DNA from 2 places in the Kineococcus rugosus genome. Region 2 is predicted to be linked to the other one. Evidence: riboswitches for the same ligand, from Rfam matches in the RefSeq annotation. Region 2 holds a riboswitch; the other holds the start of a gene.

Region 1 (13,059 bases), on a different contig from region 2:
CGCACCGTCTCACGCCCCAGTTCCCGGGGCAGCGCGAAGCGGGTCGTGACCCGCCGCGCGAACGCGACGTGGTCCGGCGGGCCGGCCACCTCGAACCCCGCCGCCGCGACCAGCCCGTCGTCCAGCTCCAGGACCTCGGCCGAGCGCAGCGGCCACCGCTCGTGCTCGTTGGCGATCCACCAGGTGCGGCCCAGGTGCTGCGCGTGCAGCCCGAACCGCGACGTGAGGAACACCCCGAGGTCGTCGACGGCCGGTGCGCCCTCGCGGACGGCGACGCGGCTGCGCACCCCCGCGCGGGTCCGGCACGTCCACAGCAGCTCCCGCGCCCCGTCCCGCACGCGCACCGCGTGGCGCATCGACGACCAGCGGTAGGGCAGGCCGAACGCCAGCTGCGCGCCGACGACGACGGCGAGCCGGCTCGCGTCCAGGCTCGCGAACACCACCCCCCGGCGGCCCTCGTCGTCCACGGAGTAGAACCGCACGTTCGTCTCCAGGAACGTTCCCGCGTACGGGACGCTGCCCCGCCGTCCCGGCCCGGCCCCGCGCAGGGTGAAGGGGATGAGGCCCACGTAGGTGGCGCCGTCGAGGACGTCGGGGCGGACCCCCGGCGGCATGAGCGGCGCGACCCGGGCGGGGTCCACGGCCCAGTGCAGGAACGCGAGGTCGTCCCAGTGCTGGTGCATCATCACGGGCCCGTGCAGGGCCACGGCCTCGGGCGAGGGCAGGCGGTCGACCACCCCGACAGGGTGCCGGAGGCGCCCCGGTCCGGCGACCCGTTCGGCACCACCCCCGTGGCTGGCCTACAGTGTGCCCACCATCCAGAGCGGCCGAGAGACCTGGCTCGTCGACGCCGCAGCAACCGCCTCCCCGTGAGGTGTGGTGCTCATGCCGGGACCGATGGAGGAGATCGCGTGACGACCACACCCACCGCCACCGCGTCCGCGTCCGCCCCGGGCGCCACCCGCGTCGACGCCGCCGGCGTGCGGCTGCGCGGCGTGAGCCGCTCCTTCGGCGGGCACCGCGTGCTCGCGCCGCTGGACCTGGACCTGCGGGCAGGCAGCACCGTGGCGCTCGTGGGCGCCTCCGGCTGCGGGAAGTCGACGCTGCTGCGGCTCGTCGCCGGCCTGGACACCCCGTCGGCCGGCACCGTCGAGGTCGCCGGGCAGCCCGTCCGCGGGGTCCACCCCCGCACCGCCGTCGTGTTCCAGGAACCGCGCCTGCTGCCCTGGCGCGACCTCGCCGGGAACGTCGCCTTCGGCCTGCCCCGCGGCACCGCCCGCGCCGCCGGGCGCGAGGAGGTGCTGCGCTGGCTGGAGGTCGTCGGCCTGGAGGACTTCGCCGGGCACCGGCCGCGGCGGGTCTCCGGCGGCATGGCCCAGCGGACCGCGCTGGCCCGGGCGCTGGTCCGCCGCCCCGGCGTCCTGCTGCTCGACGAGCCGTTCGCCGCCCTCGACGCCCTCACCCGGCTGCGCATGCAGGACCTGCTCGACGAGGTCCAGCGCGGCACCGGGGCCACGGTCGTGTTCGTCACCCACGACGTCGACGAGGCGCTGCACCTGGCCGACCGCGTCCTGGTGCTCGGCAAGGACGGGAACGACGACGAGGCGGGTGCCCGCGTCGTGCGCGACCTCGTCGTCGACGCGCCCCGCCCCCGCGACCGCGCCGACGCCGCCACCGCCCGGCTGCGCGTCGAGCTGCTCGACCTGCTCGGCGTCCCCCGCACCGCCTGAACGACCCCCCGCGCACCCCCCACCACCGCACCCCCGGGAGAACTGTGTCCACGCTGCCCCGCACCACCACCCGTCGCGCCCTGCTCGGCCTCGGCCTGGGTTCCCTCGCCCTCACCGCGGCCGGCTGCGTGCAGGGCGAGTCCTCCTCCGGCAGCGCCGCCCCCACCGCGAGCAGCGGGTCCGGCGGCGGCGACCGGGTCCGCCTCGACTACGCCCTCTACAACCCCCTCAGCCTCGTCGTGCGCGAGCAGAAGATCCTCGAGGACGCCGGCCTGACCGTGCAGTGGGAGCAGTCGCAGGGCAGCAACAAGGCCAACGAGTTCCTCCGCAACGGCAACCTCGACCTGGCCTCCACCGCCGGGTCGGCCGTCCTGCAGGCCCGGACCAACGGCTCGCCCGTGCAGACCGTCGAGGTGTACTCCCAGCCGGAGTGGACCGCGCTCGTCGTCGGGAAGGACTCCACCGTCACCGACGTCGCGGGGTTGCGCGGCAAGAAGATCGCGGCCACCACCGGCACCGACCCGTACTTCTTCCTCCAGCAGGCGCTCGCCCAGGCCGGGTTGTCCGGTTCCGACGTCGAGATCCTCAACATCCAGCACGCCGACGGCCGCGCCGCCCTCGAACGCGGCGACGTCGACGCGTGGGCGGGGCTGGACCCGAACATGGCGGCCACCGAGATCCAGGCCGGGTCGAAGCTGCTGTACCGCAACGTCGACTTCAACACCTACGGCGTCCTCAACGCCCGCGAGGAGTTCATCCAGGACTCCCCCGACCTCGTCCAGCAGGTCGTCGACGCCTACGCGACGGCCCGCGCGTGGGCGCTGGCGAACCCCGCCGAGCTCGCGACGCTGTACGCGACCGCCGCGCAGCTGTCGCCCGAGGTCGCCGCCCGCGTCCTGGAACGCACCACGCTCGACCTCGACGGGGTTCCCGGCGAGGCGCAGCGGACGGTGCTGGCCGGGATCGTCCCGCTCATGGCCGCCACCGGTGACGTCCCGTCGGAGGACGCCGCGACGACGGCGCTCGACACGCTGCTCGTGCCGGAGTTCGCGCAGAAGGCGTCCGCGTCGTGAGCGTGGCCACTCCCGCCCGGGAGCGGACCCCGGACGCCCCGGCGCGCCGGGTCCGGTCCGGCTGGTGGCTGGGGGCCGTCGTGCCCGTGGCCCTCGTGGCGGCCTGGTGGGCGACCACCGCGGCCGGGGTGTTCCTGCCCAGCCAGCTCCCGCCGCCCGGTGACGTCCTCACCGCCGCGCAGCAGTTGTGGACCACCGGTCAGCTCCAGACGAACATCGCCATCAGCGTGCAGCGGGTGCTCGTCGGGTTCGCGCTCGGCGCCGCCGCGGGTCTCGTCCTCGGCGGGCTGACGGGGTCGTCCCGGCTGGCGTACCGCCTGCTGTCCCCGACCCTCGGGGCGCTGCGCGCGGTGCCGTCGCTGGCGTGGGTCCCGCTGCTGGGGTTGTGGATCGGGCTCGGGGAACCCCCGAAGATCACCCTCGTCGCGATCGGGGCGTTCTTCCCCGTCTACACGACCGTGGTCTCCTCCCTGACCCACCTCGACCCCGCGCTCGTCGAGGTCGGCCGCGCCTACGGCCGCCGCGGCATCGGGTTGTTCACCTCGATCCTGCTGCCCGCCACCGCACCCGCGCTGCTGTCCGGGTTGCGGTTGGGGCTGGCGCAGAGCTGGCTGTTCCTCGTCGCCGCCGAGCTCATCTCCTCCTCCATCGGCCTCGGCTACCAGATGACCAACGGGCAGAACACGTCCCGCACCGACCAGGTGCTGCTGGCGATCATCCTGCTGGCGCTGCTGGGCAAGGCGTCCGACGTGGTGCTCGGGTTCGTCGAGGGACGGGTCAAGGCGTCGCGGGACTGACCCGCCCGTCCCCCGGGGGCCCGGTCCTGCTGCGGCGGGGCCGGGCCCCCGTCGTCCCCGCCCCGGGGAACGCGGCGCCCGTCCCGGCCGTCCTCCGGGAGGGGGCCGGCCGGCGGCCCCGGGGACGGAGGACGGGATGGCTCTGCGCGACCTGGCCGCACGCTTCGGTGCGGGTGCGGCGACGGTGGACACGGTGCTGGAGGACGACGTCGCGCGGCCGGGTGGCCCCGTGCGGGGCCGGGTCGTCGTGACCGGCGGCAAGGTGCCCCAGGACGTGCAGGAGGTCGTCGTCGCCCTGCAGGCCCGGGTGGAGGTCGAGAGCGGCGACACCGAGTGGCGCGAGGACGTCGCCTTCGGCAGCGCCCGCGTCGGCGCGGGGTTCACCACCGTGCCCGGGCAGCGGGCCGAGCTGCCGTTCGCGCTGACCCTGCCGTGGCAGACGCCGATCACCGCGATCGGCGGCTGGCACCTGCGCGGGGTGGCCGTCGGCGTGGCGACCCGGCTCGTCATCGCCGGGGCCGTCGACCCCGGCGACCTCGACGGCCTCACCGTGGCGCCGCTGCCGGTGCAGCAGGCCGTGGTCGACGCCCTCGGGTCCCTCGGCTGGCGGTTCAAGCACGCCGACGTGGAGAAGGGCCGCGTGCGCGGCTCCGACCTGCCCTTCTACCAGGAGCTGGAGTTCGCCCCGCCCGCTCACGTGCGGAAGGTGAACGAGCTGGAGGTCACCTTCCTCGCCGACGCCCACGGCGTGGACGTCGTCCTGGAGGCCGACCGCCGCGGCGGCCTGCTCACCGAGGGCCGCGACGTCGTGAGCCGGTTGCGGTTGTCGCACACCGACACCGACCGGGCCCGGGTGGCCGCGACGCTGGACCGCGCCGTGCACGAGCTCGGCGCCCGGCGCGGCTGGGGCTGGTGAGACCCCGCCGGGCCCGGGGAACCGGGCCCGGCGGTCCCGTGGTCAGCGGACGCTGAGCGTCAGCTGCTGGGACCCGGCGTGGACGTCGTCGGCGAGGTCGACGCGGTACAGACCCGACGCCGGCAGCGTCACCGTCACATCACGCTGGTTGCGGCTGTGCGTGGTGTGCAGCGGGGTGCCGTCGGGGGCGATCAGCGTGAACGTCCCGGTGCCCGAACCGTCCAGCTGGATCCGGGCGCGCTGCCCGGCCTTCGCGGCGAACGTGTACGCGGCGCGGTCGCGCGGGCCGACCTTCGCGGTGACCGTCGCGCTGGTGCGCCCGGGGGCGAAGTCGATCTTCGTGGCCTCGGCCACCACCGGCTTGTCCGGCTGAGCCGCGGGCTTGCCGGTGGTGGGCTTGGTGGTGGGGATGGACAGGTCCAGCCGGTAGCTGGAGGGGCGGGTGGAGACGATGTCGACGTAGTACCGCCCGCTCTCGGGCAGCCGGTAGGTGAAGTCGGACTGGCGCGGGCTGTGCGCGTCGTGCACCGCCGGACCCGAGGGACCGACCAGCGTCCAGGTCTGGGCGCTGGTGGAACGGGCCAGGTGGATGTGGGCGGTCTGCCCGGCCTTGGCGTCGAAGACGTACCGGTCGTCCTCCTCGGGGCCGACCTTCCCGCTGACCGAGGCGGAGGTGGCGCCGTGGGCGAAGTGGATGACGGTCTGCGCCGGGACGCCGTGGGCGCCCGAGCCGGTGCCGGTCCCGGTGACCGGGCCGGCCGCGGCGGCGACCCCGGCCCCGCCGAGCAGGGCGGCGGCGGTCAGGACACCGGCGGTGAGGACCTTGGAGTGCTGGGAGTTCATGGTGCTCGTGCCTCTCGGACCAGGACGGTGGTTCGGGCCCGCTGACTGCGGTCCCGGCTCCGTCGGTGAGAGGACGCGACAGCTCCTGCACCTGTTACACCGTTCGACGGGGCAACTTCACGGTGGTGGACAGGACGGAACCGGGGTGAGCGCGGCGAGGGTGCACGTCGACCCGCGGTGCGAGGCGGAGCGCCCGGGTGCGGTCCGCACGACGGACGCACCCGCGCGCCGTCGGCTCCCCGCTACGACCGGCTGAGGGGCGGCGCCGCGCCCGGGGGTGCGGGGGGCAGCACTCGCGGACCGGCCTCGCGGGGACGGGGACCCTCCTCGGGGTGGGCCCGCAGGACCAGCAGCGCGACGTCGTCCTCGGGCGAGCCGTCGAGACGGCCCAGCAGCGCGTCGCACAACTCCTCCACGGGCAGGTGGTGCAGCTGCTCCAGGGTGGCGCGCAGCCACTCCATGCCCTGCTGCAGCGGCGCGTCCCGGCGTTCGACCAGGCCGTCGCTGTACAGGACGAGGGTGGCCCCGGGGTCCAGGGTCACCGTGTGGTCGTGGCGGTCGGTGCCGGGCACCAGGCCCAGCAGGGTGTCCGGGGCGGTCTGCAGGAGGCGCGCGGCGCCGTCGGGGGCGATGAGGACCGGCGGGGGGTGCCCGGCGTTGGACCACCGCAGGGTGCGCAGGCCGGCGGCCCGCTGCTCGTCGGTCTGCTCCACCTGCGCCAGGACGGCCGTGGCGATCACCCCCACGCCGAGGTGGTGCATGGCGGTGTCCAGACCGCTCAGGACGGCGGCGGGCGCGGCGCCGAGGGTGATGGAGACGCCGCGCAGCAGGTTGCGGACCTGCGCCATGGCGGCGGCCGCGTCGCGGTCGTGCCCGGCGACGTCACCGACGACCAGGGTGGTGGTGCCGGTCGGGCCCAGGAAGCAGTCGTACCAGTCGCCGCCGACCTGGGCGTCGGACGCGGCGGGCAGGTAGCGCACCGCGATCTGCAGGTGGTCCGGCTCGAACGGCGCGGTGAGCAGGCTGCGCTGCAGCGTCTCGGACATGCGCCGCTGCTCCCCCGCCACGCGGCGCTCCTGCTCCTGCACCTGCAGCGCGGCGAGGTTCTGGGCGCACTGGGCGGCGAACGCCTCCATGAGCTCGACGTCGCGGTCGGTGAAGTCCTGCGGGTCGCGCCAGCCGATCGTCAGCCCGCCCAGCGAACGGCCCCGGGCCTGCAGCGGCAGGGACACCCACGTGCCCAGGCCGGTGCTGGTGACGGCCTCCTCCATCAACGGGGTGGACCGCACGGCCGCCTCGCGGTCCGCCAGCACCACCACCCGCCCCGTCGCCGCGGCGACGGCCACCGGCAGCGGGCTGTCCACGGGGATGCGCGCGAAGGTGCGGCGGGCCTGGTCCCCCAGGGAGTCGGTCAGGGTCAGCTCCAGCACCTCGGTGCCGCCCGTGCCCGTCCGCACGGCCACGGCGCCGCCGCCCGCACCGAGCATCCCCAGGCCCCGGCCGACGATGATGTCGGTCAGCTGCGCGACGGTCTCCGCCCCGCTCAGCTCCCGCGCCACCTGCACCATGCCGGCCAGGCGCCGCGCCCCCGCGGTCTCGGTGGTCAGGGCCTCACGCAGCTCCTGCCCGCGCACGTACAGGTCCGCCTCGGCCGGGGACTGGTCCTCCAGGGCCGCGTAGAGGCCGACGCCGGAACCGGAGCGCTGCCGCAACTTCTCGGTGGCGTAGTCGCTGACGTCCTCCGTCCGGTGCAGCACCAGCACCACCTGCCCGGCGTCGTCGATCACCGGGGCGTTCACCGCGCTCCACCAGCGGGGTCGGAAGAGCCCGTCGGCGTCGGCGATGTCGTACTTCTGCAGCGGCATGGTGTCCTGGCGCCCGGTCCGCAGCACCCGGCGCAGCGAGGCCTCGAGGTTCGCGCTCGCCCGCGCCCCCGGGTCGTCGGGGTTGTCGGGGAAGACGTCGAACACCGACCGGCCGATCAGCTCGGGCCGGGTGCGGCCGGACGACTCCAGGAAGGCCCGGTTGACGGTCACGAACCGCAGGTCGGTGTCGAACACCGCGAACGCGGTGGGGACCGCGTTGAAGACCGCAGCCAGGTCCAGGTGCGAGGCATCCGTCACGTGCTGCATCCCGTCGTCCGAGAGATCCGCCGCCCCCGACACGTCGTGAGGTCAGCTCCGTGCTCCTGTCCCAGCTGGAGGACAGTCACGCAGTCAGTCGCCCACCATGCCAGAGGCCCGGCCCCGCTCTCGCGGTTCCGGGCCTCTGGCCTGCGGTCTTGATGGTCGGGGTGACAGGATTTGAACCTGCGGCCTCTTCGTCCCGAACGAAGCGCGCTACCAAGCTGCGCCACACCCCGATGCTGCTGAGCCGCGTGAACGGCCTCGCCAAGAGTAGCCCATCGGCGCGGGTGCTCCGAACCAACCCTCCCCCGCTCAGCGGACGGGCACGAGCTCCAGGAGCGTCGCCTCGGGGCGGCACGCGAAGCGCACGGGTGCGTACGGGGAGGTCCCCAGCCCGGCGGAGACGTGCAGCCAGGCGTCGTGGCCGGCGGCGTGCCACCGGGACAGGCCCGACGCCTGGGCGCGGGGCAGGTCGCAGTTGGTGACGAGAGCGCCGACGCCGGGCACGCACAGCTGCCCGCCGTGGGTGTGGCCGGCGATGAGCATCCCGGCACCGTCGGCGGTCATGGCGTCCAGGGTGCGGCGGTAGGGGGCGTGCGTGACGCCGATGGTGAGGTCGGCGTCGGCGGCGGCGGGCCCGGCGACGTCGGGGTAGCGGTCGTAGCGCAGGTGCGGGTCGTCGACGCCCACGAGCTCCAGGTCCAGGCCCGCGACCGTGAGGCGGGTGCGGACGTTGTCGAGGTCGACCCAGCCGGCGTCGATGAAGCCGCGGACCAGCTCCCCGGTGGGCAGCCGCGGGACCTCCGGCTCGGGGACCCGGGACGGGCCCTTGAGGTAGCGCGCCCAGTTCCGCGGCTGCGGCGCCCAGTAGTCGTTGGAGCCGAGCACGAAGACGCCGGGGCGCTCCAGCAGCCCCGCGTACGTCTCCAGGACGGCGGGGACGGCGTCCTGGGCGGCGAGGTTGTCGCCGGTGCTGACGACGAGGTCCGGTTCGAGGTCGGCCAGGGCCGCGACCCACTCCCGCTTGCGGCGCTGCGAGGGCACCAGGTGCAGGTCGGACAGGTGCAGGACCCGCAGCGGCCGGGCCCCCACGGGCAGCACCGGCACGAGCGCGTGCCGCAGCGTGAACGCGCGCACCTCGTACCCGGCGGCGTAGCCGAGCGCCCCCGCGCCGGCCAGGGCGGTGAGGGCGGCGGTCGCGGCGGTGGCCTTCAGGACGCGGGCCGTCGATTCGCTGGGCATCGGCCCATCCTCGCGCGCGGCCGGGAAACGGCTCGACGGGGGTGGGAGGATCACCGCATGAGCGACACCCTCAAGGACTCCCTGCAGGCCGACCTGACGACCGCGATGAAGGCCCGCGACGAGCTGCGGTCGGCGACGCTGCGGATGGTCCTGACGGCGGTCCGCGGCGAGGAGGTCGCCGGGAAGGCGGCCCGCGTGCTGAGCGACGAGGAGGTCGTCACCGTCCTGCAGCGCGAGGCGAAGAAGCGCCGGGAGGCCGCCGAGGCGTACGACGGCGCGGGCCGCACCGAGCAGGCCGCCCGCGAGCGCGCCGAGCTGGGCGTGGTGGAGACGTACCTGCCGACGCCGCTGTCCGACGAGGAGCTGGCTGAGCTGGTCGACGAGGCCGTGCTCATCGCCACCTCCGAGGGGCTGACGGGCATGGGCGCGATGGGTGCGGTGATGTCGCAGCTGAAGGGCAAGGTCGCGGGCCGCGCCGACGGCAAGCGGCTCTCGGGCGCCGTGCGGGCCCGCCTGCAGGCCTGAGACGCGAAGAGGCCCGCCGGGGGGGTGCTCCCCCGGCGGGCCTCCGCGCGTCCGGCCTCAGGGCGCCGGCTGCTGCTCCGGCTGCTGCTCCGACTGCGGCTGGGGCTGCTGCGCCGGCGTCTCCGCCGGGGCCTGCGCCGGGGGCGCCTCGCTGGTCTGCGTCGGCGCCGGGGCCTGCTGCGTGGGCTTCGGCGCGGGGCCGGAGCTGCGGGTCAGGGTGATGGTCGCGCCGGCGGCGGCGGACCGGGCGCTCTGCGCGGCCACCAGGCCCGCGGCCACGGACTCGGAGGCGACGCGCTTGCTGGAGACGCTGACGCTGAACCCGGCGGCCTCCAGCGCGGAGGTCGCGGACGACACGCTGCGCCCCACGACGTTGGGGACCCGGACGCGGCCGTCGACGGTCGTCGTCTTCAGGCCCTGGCTGGTGCCGTCGGTGAAGGTGAGCTTCGGCGCGTTCAGCTGCGTGAGGCTGCGGCCGACGGCGTTCGTCCAGATCGGCCCGGCGATCGTGGCGCCGAACACGCGACCGGTGCGGCGGCCGTTGATGCGCTCGCCGTTCAGGCTCTTCACCGTCCCGTGGTGGCCGACCCACACGGCCCCGGCCATCTGCGGGGTGTAGGCGGCGAACCAGGTGTCGCGGCTCTGGTTCGTGGTCCCCGTCTTGGAGGCGACCTGACGGCCGGCCAGGAGGGACTTGCCGGAGACGTTCCGGGCCGTCCCGCTGGTCCAGCCGCCCCGCAGCGCCTCGGTGACGTTGCGGGCCACGTTGACGTCGAGGACCTGCTTGCAGTCCGCGGACGGGATCTGCAGCGGCTGGTCGTTCGCGTCGAGGACCTCGAGGATCGCGGTCGGCTTGCAGAAGTTCCCCTCGGCCGCGAACGCGGCGTACGCCCCGGCGACCGACAGCGGCGTCACGAGGTTCGTGCCCAGGGTCATCGACGGCAGCCGGTCGAGGTCGAGGGTCTTGGGGTTGGAGGCGATGGTGTCCAGCGGCGTGGGCGCGGCCTTGTAGACGCCCAGCGACTGCGCGGTCGCCGCGAGGTCGCACAGGTCGAGCTGCTTCTCCATGGCGACGTAGGCGGTGTTGACGGAGTTCGCCGTCGCCGCGCGCACCGTCATGGTGCCGCCGCCGCCGCCCTCGGAGTTGCTGTACGGGTACCGGCCGCCGCGCAGCTTCTGCCCGCACGCGGTGAACGCGCTGAACGGGTCGTTGCCCGACGACGGCGCCGCGACGGTCGAGTCGATCGACTTGCCGGCCTTCAGCCACGCCGCGAGCGTGAACGCCTTGAACGTCGACCCCTGCTGGAACCCGGACCCGCCGCCCATGGCCTGGCTGACGTTGTAGTTCAGCGTCGTGACGCCGATCTGGTCCTCGTCGGGCGAGTACGTGGTGTTCTGCGCCATCGCCAGGATGTGGCCGGTGCCGGGCTCGACGATCGAGGCCGCCGACCGGGCCTCCTGGCCGGGGTTCACGCCGTCGTTGACGGCCTGCTGGGTGTTGCCCTGGACGACCGGGCTGAGGGTGGTCTTGATGGTCAGGCCGCCGCGGCGCAGCAGGTTGCGGCGGTCCTCGGTGGTCGCCCCGAACGCGGGGTCGGACTCCACGACGTGCACGACGTAGTCGCAGAAGTACGCCGCCGTCCCGGCCGACAGGCAGCCCTGGCGGCTGGGGTTCGGGCGGATCTCCAGCGGCGTCGCGACGGCCTGGTCGTGGGTGGCCTGGTCGATCTTGCCGAGTTCGAGCATGCGGCCCAGGACGACGTTGCGCCGCTTCGTGGACGCCTCGAGGTACTTCACCGGGTTGTACGCGGCGGGGTTCTGCACCATCCCGGCCAGCACGGCCGCCTCGGGCAGCGTCAGCTGGGAGGCGGGCTTGGAGAAGTAGTACTGCGCGGCGGCCTCGACGCCGTACACGTTGTTCTGGAAGTAGGCGACGTTCAGGTAGCCGGCGAGGATGTCGTCCTTCGACATCTCCTTCTCGACCCCGATCGCAAGCTTCATCTCCCGCAGCTTGCGCGCGTACCCGTCGACCCCGTCGGCCTCGACGGCGGCCGCGGCGGCGGCGGAGTCACCCTCCTCCACGGCCTGCTGGACCAGGACGTTCTTCACGAACTGCTGGGTGATCGTCGAGGCGCCCTGGGTGCCGCCGCCCCCGGCGTTGGAGACCAGCGCCCGGACGATGCCCTTCATGTCCACGGCGCCGTGGGAGTAGTACCGGTCGTCCTCGATGGCGATGATCGCCTCCCGCATCACGGGCGCGATCTGGTCGAACGCCACCACCGAGCGGTTCTGGTCGTACACCTTCGCCATGACCGTGCCGTCCGACCACAGGATCGTCGAGGCCTCGGACAGCGACTTGTCGCCCAGGTCCCCGGGCAGCTCGTTGAAGATGTCGACGCCCTCGCTGGTCAGGCTGCCCGTCGCGGCCACGGCCGGGACGACGAGACCGGCGCCGAGCACACCACCGGCGGCGCTGACCGCGGCGAACGCGGCGAGCAGGCGGAAGACCGGGCGCCGGGCGTGCTGCGTGGAGCGAGGGGCCATGCGGTCAGCGTAAGCGGACGGTGCCGGGGGCCGAAGCCCTGCACACGTCCTCCGCGGTCCGCGCGCAGGATCGTGACCGGCCCGATACCCCGTGCACCCGCCGATCTCCACGAACGGGTGAGTGGCGCTAGCCCGAAGTGACTACCCAGGTTCGTCACAAGGTGCTCTGGGGCCGGCCGCGACCCGACCATACGCTGCCGGTGTGCCCGCAGGTGGGCACTCAGGAAGATTCACAGGGATCGTCCCGCACCCCGGGGGGAACCGGAGCCGCCAGGCTCCCGGCCGGGAGGGACGCTGACGGGAGGGGCCGTCGATGACGTGGACGTTGGAATGGGCCAGTCGTGGAGCCTGCAAGGCCAGCACGGCGGACGACCTGTTCGTGCAGGGTTCGGCGCAGAACCGCGCCAAGCAGATCTGCGGCGGGTGCCCCGTGCGCACCGAGTGCCTGGCCGACGCGCTGGACAGCCGGATCGAGTTCGGCGTCTGGGGCGGCATGACCGAGCGTGAGCGCCGCGCGCTGCTCAAGCGCCGCCCGAACGTGCAGTCCTGGCGCCGTCTGCTGGAGACCGCCCGCGACGCGGCCCTGGGCGCGGCCGCCGGCCAGGTCACCGGGTCCGGCACCACCGTGCCCGCGGCGCTGGACACCGAGGTCCACGCCGTCTGACCCGAGGTGGTGGCGGCCACTACGGTGGCCGCCATGACCACCTGGGAGTACGCCACCGTCCCCCTGATCGTCCACGCGACGAAGCAGATCCTGGACCAGTGGGGCAGCGACGGCTGGGAGCTCGTGCAAGTCGTCACGGGCCCCGACGGCAACGGCCTCGTCGCCTACCTGAAGCGGCCCAAGCCGTGAGCGCCTCCGCGCGCCTGGCCGAGCTGGGCCTGACGCTGCCGGCCGTCGTGCCGCCCGTCGCCAGCTACGTGCCCGCCACCCGCGACGGGGACCTCGTCCTCACCTCGGGGCAGCTGCCGTTCGTCGACGGGCAGCTGGCCGTGACCGGCAAGGTCGGGGCCGGGGTCGACGCCGGGACGGCCCAGCAGCTCGCCGCGACGTGCGCGCTGAACGCCGTCGCCGCCGCAGCGTCCGTGGCCGGCGGGGTCGACAACATCGAGCGGGTCGTGAAGGTCGTCGGCTTCGTCGCCAGCGACCCCTCGTTCACGGGGCAGCCCGGCGTGGTCAACGGGGCCTCGGACCTGCTCCAGGAGATCTTCGGCGACGCCGGCGTGCACGCCCGCAGCGCCGTCGGGGTGGCCGTCCTGCCG
Region 2 (6,202 bases):
GCCGACGGCGCCCAGCGCCTCGGCCACCCGCCGGTCGCGCTCGGCGCGGTCGCCGACGCCGTACCGGTCCAGCGGTTCGCGCACGATCGCGTCGAGCCGCCACGTCGGGTCCAGCGACGTGAACGGGTTCTGGTAGACGAGCTGCAGGTCCCGGCGGGTCCGCCGCAGCTCGGCGCGGGAACGGCCCTGGACGGCCTCCCCGGCCACCAGGACCTCCCCGGCGTCGGGCTGCTCGAGCCCCAGCAGGACCCGCACGGCCGTCGTCTTGCCCGAACCGGACTCGCCCACCAGGGCGTGCGTCGTCCCGGCCGGGACGGAGAACGACACGTCGTCCAGCGCCCGGGTCCCGCCGGGGAACGTCTTGGTGACGCCCCGCAGCTCCAGCCGCGCCGGACCGGGCGCGGTGACCGGCGCGCGGCGGTACCGGTCGGGGTTCAGCGCGGGGACGTCGGCCTGCAGCTCCCGGGCGTACCGCGAGCGCGGGGCCCCGAACACCTCGGCGGTCGGCCCGCTCTCCTCGACGCGGCCGTCGCGCAGCACGACGATCCGGTCGGTGCGCTCGGCGGCGACCGCGAGGTCGTGGGTGATGAGCAGCAGCCCGATGCCGAGGTCGCTGCGCAGCTCGGTCAGCAGGTCCAGGACGCGGCGCTGGATCGTCACGTCGAGGGCGCTGGTGGGTTCGTCGGCCACCAGCAGCGCGGGGCGCGGCAGGACGGTGAGCCCGATGAGGACGCGCTGCAGCATCCCGCCGGACAGCTCGTGGGGGTGGGCGTCGTAGACGCGCTGGGGGTCGGGCAGCCCCACGCGCTCGAAGACGTCCAGGACCATCCGGCGGCGGGCCCGGCGGTCGCGCTCCCCGGTGAGCGCGGCGGCCTCCTGGGCCTGGGACCCGATGCGGCGCACGCTGTTGAGGGCGGTCGCGGGGTCCTGCGGGACGAAGCCGAGGGTGCGGCCGCGCAGCGCGCGGAACCGGCGCTCGGGGGTCCGCAGCACGTCGGTGCCCAAGACCTCGACGGTTCCGGTGGCCTGGGCGGTGTACCGGGGCAGCAGGCGCAGGACGGCGCGGGCGGTGGTGGACTTGCCCGAACCGGACTCGCCGATGAGGGCGAGGCTGCCGCCCGGGGGGATCTCGAACGACACGCCGGACACGACCGGGGTGCCGTCGTAGGCGACCGACAGGTCCTGCACCCGCAGCAGGGGTTTCGTCACTCGGGGCTCCTCAGGCGGTCCCGCGCAGCCAGCGGCTGACGCGGTTCACGGACAGGACGGTGGCGACGGTGACGGCCGCGGGCGCGTGCACCAGCCACGGGGCGGTCGGGTAGTCCTTGCCCGCCGAGACGAGCAGACCCCAGTCCGAGGCCGGCGGCGGGTCGCCGTAGCCGAGGAACGCGAGCCCGGCGATGACGAGGATCGACAGCCCGAACTGCAGCACGGCCAGGGCCAGCACCGTGCGCGAGGCGTTGGGCAGCACGTGCCGCAGCAGGACGTGGGTGCGCGAACCCCCCAGCAGGGCCGAGGCCTCCACGAACACCGACCGCCGGGTCCGCAGGACCTCCGAGCGCAGGACGCGGGCGAACACCGCGACGGCGGAGACCCCGGTGGCGATCGCGGCGTTGATCGTCTGGAAACCCAGCGAGCTCACGACGATGACGGCGAGCAGGAAGCTCGGGATCGCGAGCAGGACGTCGACCACGCGGGCCAGCACGACGTCCACCAGGCCCCCGAGGAACCCGGCGAGCAGCCCGACGAGGCCGCCGACGACGACGCCGATCCCGACCGCGACGAGCGCGCTGGTGACCGAGGACGCCGTACCGTGCACGACGCGGGAGAACTCGTCCCGGCCGAGGTGGTCGGTGCCGAACCAGTGCGCCGGGCTCGGGGCCAGGAGCTTGTCCGCGGTCACGCCCTGCCCGGGGTCGTGCTGGGTGAACAGGCCCGGGGCCAGCGCCCAGGCCAGGACGACGGCCAGGACGGCGAACGCCAGGACGACGGTCGGCGGGACGCGGTGCGCGGACCGGCGGGTGATCGCCGGGGCCTGCACGCGGGAGGCGGTGACGGTGCCGCTCACGCCGGGCTCAGCTCCTCGCGGGGGACGGTCACGGGACGGGGGGTGCGGACGCGGGGGTCCAGCAGCGGGTACACGAGGTCGGCCACCAGGTTGACGAGGACGAACACGACGGCGGCCAGGGACACGACGGCCTGCAGGACGGGCAGGTCCTGCGTCGTCACTGAGGACTCCACGAGGCTGCCGATCCCGGCGCGGCCGAAGATCGTCTCGGTGATGAGGGCACCGCCGAGCAGTTCACCGACCGTCAGGGCCAGCACCGTGACCACGGGCAGCGAACTGGGCCGCAGCAGGTGCCGCAGCAGCAGCCGTCCCCGCCCCAGTCCCCGGGAGCGGGCCACCGAGGCGTACTCCTGACGCGACTCGTGGTCGAGCCCGGCGATGAGCACCTCGGCCAGCTGTGCGGACACCGGAATCCCCAGGGCCAGGGCGGCGAAGGCGGTCGCCCAGCCGGAGTCCGGCTCGATGATGCGGAACAGGCCCAGTTCCAGGGCGAAGACGTGGATGAGCACCAGGCCGATGACGAAGTTCGGCACCGACAGGAACAGCGAGGGCAGCGAGCGCAGCACGCCCTGCGCCGCGCGCGGCAGGACCTGGGTCCCGAGCGCGACGGCGGCGGCCAGCACGACCGCGACGGCCAGCGCGCCGGCGGCCAGGGTGAGGGTGGAGGGCAGCACCTCGGCGATCGACTCCGCGACCGGGCGGTTGCTGCGCAGCGACACCCCCAGGTCGCCGGTGACGAAGCGCGACAACGACTCCCACAGCTGCACGAGCACCGGCTGGTCGAGCCCGTAGTAGGCGACGATGCGGGCGATCTCGTCCTCGGTGAACCCGTTCTCGGGGTTGCGCAGCGTGTTCGTGACCGGGTCTCCGGGCAGGACGCTGATGACGACGAACGTCGCGAGGTACGCCAGCAGGACGACGACGACGGCCTGGCCGACGCGCCGGGCGGCGAAACCGGGGTAACCCCTCACGGCCCGGCCGCCTCAGGCTTCCAGGTGGGCGGTGTGGAAGTTCGCGTACGCCACCCCGTTGTAGGTGACGCCCACCAGGTCGGAGCGGTGGGCGTAGATGCGCTGCACGATCTGCTCCAGCGGGATGAACAGCCCCTGCTCCAGGACGTACTGCTGGAGCTGGTCGACCGAGGCGGCACGGCTGTCCGCGTCCACCGCGCCGGCGACGGCGTCGCGCAGCTGGTTCAGGGTCTGGTCGCTCTCGCCGAGGCCGAACCAGTCCTCGCCCTCGTTGGCGCTGGTGAGGATGCTCGCGACGGTTCCGACGTCGATGAAGCTGCGGGTGACCTCGTAGTTGGAAAGGGTCTTGTTGCCGGTGACCCGCTGGCCGTAGGTGACCACGTCGAAGGTCTGCAGGTCCACGGTGAACCCGACCTCGCCGAGCTGCTGGGCGACGAGCTCGTCGACGGCCTGCGACGTCACGAGGTAGGGGTTGGGGAAGAGGGTGACGGCCAGCGGCTGCCCGTCCTTGCTGCGCCCGCCGTCCGGGCCCTCCACCCAGCCGGCCTCGTCGAGCAGGGCGTTCGCCCGCGCGGCGTCGAAGGCGAACTCGGCGGAGTGGTCGGAGGCCTCGGGGACGTTGGACTGGATGAAGGACTCGGCCTTCTTCCAGTCGCTGGTGTAGACCGTGGAGAGGATCTCGTCGCGGTCGACGGCGTGCTGGAAGGCCTGCCGGACGCGGACGTCGGTGAAGGGGGCGACGGAGGCGTTGAGGCGGTAGCCGTGGGCGAAACCCAGGTAGCGGGGGGTGGCGACCGTGAACCCCGCGTCCTTGAGCCCGTCGAGCTCCTGCGGGGTCGCGTTGAAGACGACGTCGGCCTGGTTGGACTGCAGGCTCGCGGTCCGCAGCGAGCTCTCCTTGACGATCTTGTACGTGATGGTGTCCAGGGCGGCGGCGCCGGTCCTGCCGAGGGCCTGCGGGCCCCAGGCGTAGTCGGCGCGCCGGGTGAGGACCACGTTGTCGCCCTCCTTCCAGCTCTTCACCGTGAACGGGCCGGACCCGCTGAACTGCGACAGGTCGGCCTGCCCCTCGGCGGGGAGCGCGATCGTCCCCGGGGAGACGAGGATGGACCCGTGGTAGCCGAGAGTGGGGATGAACCCCAGGGTGGGGGCGCTGAACTCCACCACCACGGTCGAGGCGTCCGCGGCCGAGGCGGCCAGGTACGTCTTGGGGAACAGGCCGATGGGGTTGACGCCCTTGTCGGCCTGCCCCCTGGCCCAGTAGTCGAGGTTCGCGACGACGGCCGCGGCGTCCAGGGCGGTCCCGTCGGAGAACGTCACCCCGCTCTTGAGGTGGAGGGTGAACTCGGTGGCGTCCGGGTTCTGCTCCCACGACTCCGCCAACCACGGCGTGACCTTCCCCTCGCCGTCGACGTGGACGAGCTTGTCGGTGACGTGGCCCCAGATGTTGCCCTGGAAGCTGGAGATGGCGCTGTTGTTCGGGATCCAGGTGTCGCCGAGGGAGTCGATGAGGAAGACGACGTCCCCGCCCTCCTGGGCCTTCCCCGAACCCGGGGCGGGCTCCGAACCCGACGCGCCGCCTCCGCAGGCGGTGAGGACGGTACCCACGGCCCCCGCCCCGAGGGCCGCGGAGACCGCGCGGCGGGTGGGACGGGGACCGGGGGTTCCGGTGGTGGTGCTGGGCATGGGGGCGTGGCTCCTCGGTCGTGCGGCGGGGGGACCGCACGGGGTTTCGCCGGTGCGGTGCGGGGGAGGGGGCCGCGGACCGGCGGGCGGTCGCGGGGGGTCGGGTCAGCGCAGCGGACAGAGCGCGCTGGACTGCCGGGACAGGTCGACGTGACGACGGGCCGTCAGGTGCACCGCGGATCGCACTGGGTCTCCTCCATCGGTCCCGGCGGTAGCACCTTCCCGAAGGAGGTTGCTGCGGCGTCTCTGAGCCAGGTCTCTCAGCCGCTCTGGATGGTGGATCGAGATTGGCAGAGTTCCCGGCGCGCGTCAACGCCGGGTCCCGGGTGTGCGATGGTGGCGGTTCCCCCGCCCGTGACCGCACCGGAGCGGGACCACCCGTGCAGGAACTCCCGAACGGAGCCACCAGACGTGACGACCGAACTGCTCCCCGACGTCCTGACCGGCCCGCTGGCCGAGCTCGCCCGCGAACTGCCCGGCGCCGTGGACCCGGGTTTCGCCGCCCACGAGGTCACCGACCGCTCCCGCCTCGACGCCCCCGTCGGGGTCCTCGCCGTCGTCCGCCCCGCCGACGTGGCGCAGGTCCAGGCCGTCCTGCGCTGGGCCACCCGGCACCGGGTCCCCGTCGTCCCCCGGGGGGCGGGCACGGGGTTGTCCGGCGGGGCCGTCGGCGTGGCCGGCGGGATCGTGCTGTCCACCGAGCGGCTCGACCGGATCCTCGAGATCGCCCCCGCCGACCAGGTGGCCCGCGTGGAACCGGGCGTCCTGGGCGCCGACCTCGACGCGGCGCTGGCGCCGCTGGGGCTGCGCTACGCCCCCGACCCCGCCAGCTGGCGGATCTCCAGCATCGGCGGCAACGTCGCCACGAACGCCGGGGGCCTGCGCTGCGCCAAGTACGGCGTGACCCGCGAGTCGGTGCTCGCCCTGGACGTGGTGCTCTCCGACGGGACCCTCGTCTCGACGGGGCACCGCTCGATCAAGGGGGTCACGGGCCTGGACCTGGTGGGGCTGTTCACCGGGTCCGAGGGGACCCTCGGGGTCGTCGTCGGCATCACGGTCCGGTTGCGCCCCCGGCCGGTCGACGAGCAGACCGTCGCCGCCTGGTTCGACTCGGTCGACGCGGCCGCGCAGGGCCTTCTGGCCCTCACGGCCGGCGCGGCGCGACCGGCCGTCGTGGAACTGCTCGACGGCGCGACGCTGGGCGACATCGACGCCCACTCGGGCACGTCGCTGGCCGCGCACGGCGGCGCCCTGCTGCTCGTCCAGACCGACGGCCACGGCGCGCGGGCCGAGGCGGCCGAGGTCGAGGCGGCCCTGGCCGGAGCCGGGGGACGCCCGCGCCGGCTGCACGGAGCCGACGCGGAGTTCCACTGGGAGCTGCGTCGCACCGGCCGGGGGCCGCTGGAAGACGCGCTGGCCGTGGGGGAGGACGTCGCGGTCCCGTTGTCCCGGATCGGGGAGTTCCACCGCGAGATCA

Evidence for each region. A riboswitch is a leader RNA that binds a small molecule or an ion and turns the genes downstream of it on or off. The one in region 2 is predicted to bind S-adenosylmethionine.
Region 1: it holds a riboswitch for S-adenosylmethionine, as region 2 does, so the genes downstream of both, ACRYM6_RS06215 (ABC transporter ATP-binding protein) here and ACRYM6_RS16910 (putative leader peptide) in region 2, are expected to answer to the same signal.

What each region holds. Positions count from the first base shown of each region.
Region 1 is NZ_JBJLSJ010000008.1:72,190-85,248, forward strand. It holds gene ACRYM6_RS06210 (YqjF family protein) at 1-737, opposite strand, end outside; SAM riboswitch class I at 812-904, shown strand; gene ACRYM6_RS06215 (ABC transporter ATP-binding protein) at 981-1,730, shown strand; gene ACRYM6_RS06220 (aliphatic sulfonate ABC transporter substrate-binding protein) at 1,775-2,803, shown strand; gene ACRYM6_RS06225 (ABC transporter permease) at 2,800-3,600, shown strand; gene ACRYM6_RS06230 (sporulation protein) at 3,737-4,516, shown strand; gene ACRYM6_RS06235 (peptidase) at 4,559-5,359, opposite strand; gene ACRYM6_RS06240 (SpoIIE family protein phosphatase) at 5,602-7,482, opposite strand; tRNA gene ACRYM6_RS06245 (tRNA-Pro) at 7,645-7,721, opposite strand; gene ACRYM6_RS06250 (metallophosphoesterase) at 7,798-8,727, opposite strand; gene ACRYM6_RS06255 (GatB/YqeY domain-containing protein) at 8,785-9,252, shown strand; gene ACRYM6_RS06260 (penicillin-binding protein) at 9,310-11,796, opposite strand; gene ACRYM6_RS06265 (WhiB family transcriptional regulator) at 12,110-12,460, shown strand; gene ACRYM6_RS06270 (DUF4177 domain-containing protein) at 12,494-12,649, shown strand; gene ACRYM6_RS06275 (RidA family protein) at 12,646-13,059, shown strand, end outside.
Region 2 is NZ_JBJLSJ010000030.1:54,594-60,795, reverse strand. It holds gene ACRYM6_RS16930 (dipeptide ABC transporter ATP-binding protein) at 1-1,209, opposite strand, end outside; gene ACRYM6_RS16925 (ABC transporter permease) at 1,220-2,041, opposite strand; gene ACRYM6_RS16920 (ABC transporter permease) at 2,065-3,039, opposite strand; gene ACRYM6_RS16915 (ABC transporter substrate-binding protein) at 3,052-4,725, opposite strand; gene ACRYM6_RS16910 (putative leader peptide) at 4,831-4,899, opposite strand; SAM riboswitch class I at 4,919-5,005, opposite strand; gene ACRYM6_RS16905 (FAD-binding oxidoreductase) at 5,137-6,202, shown strand, end outside.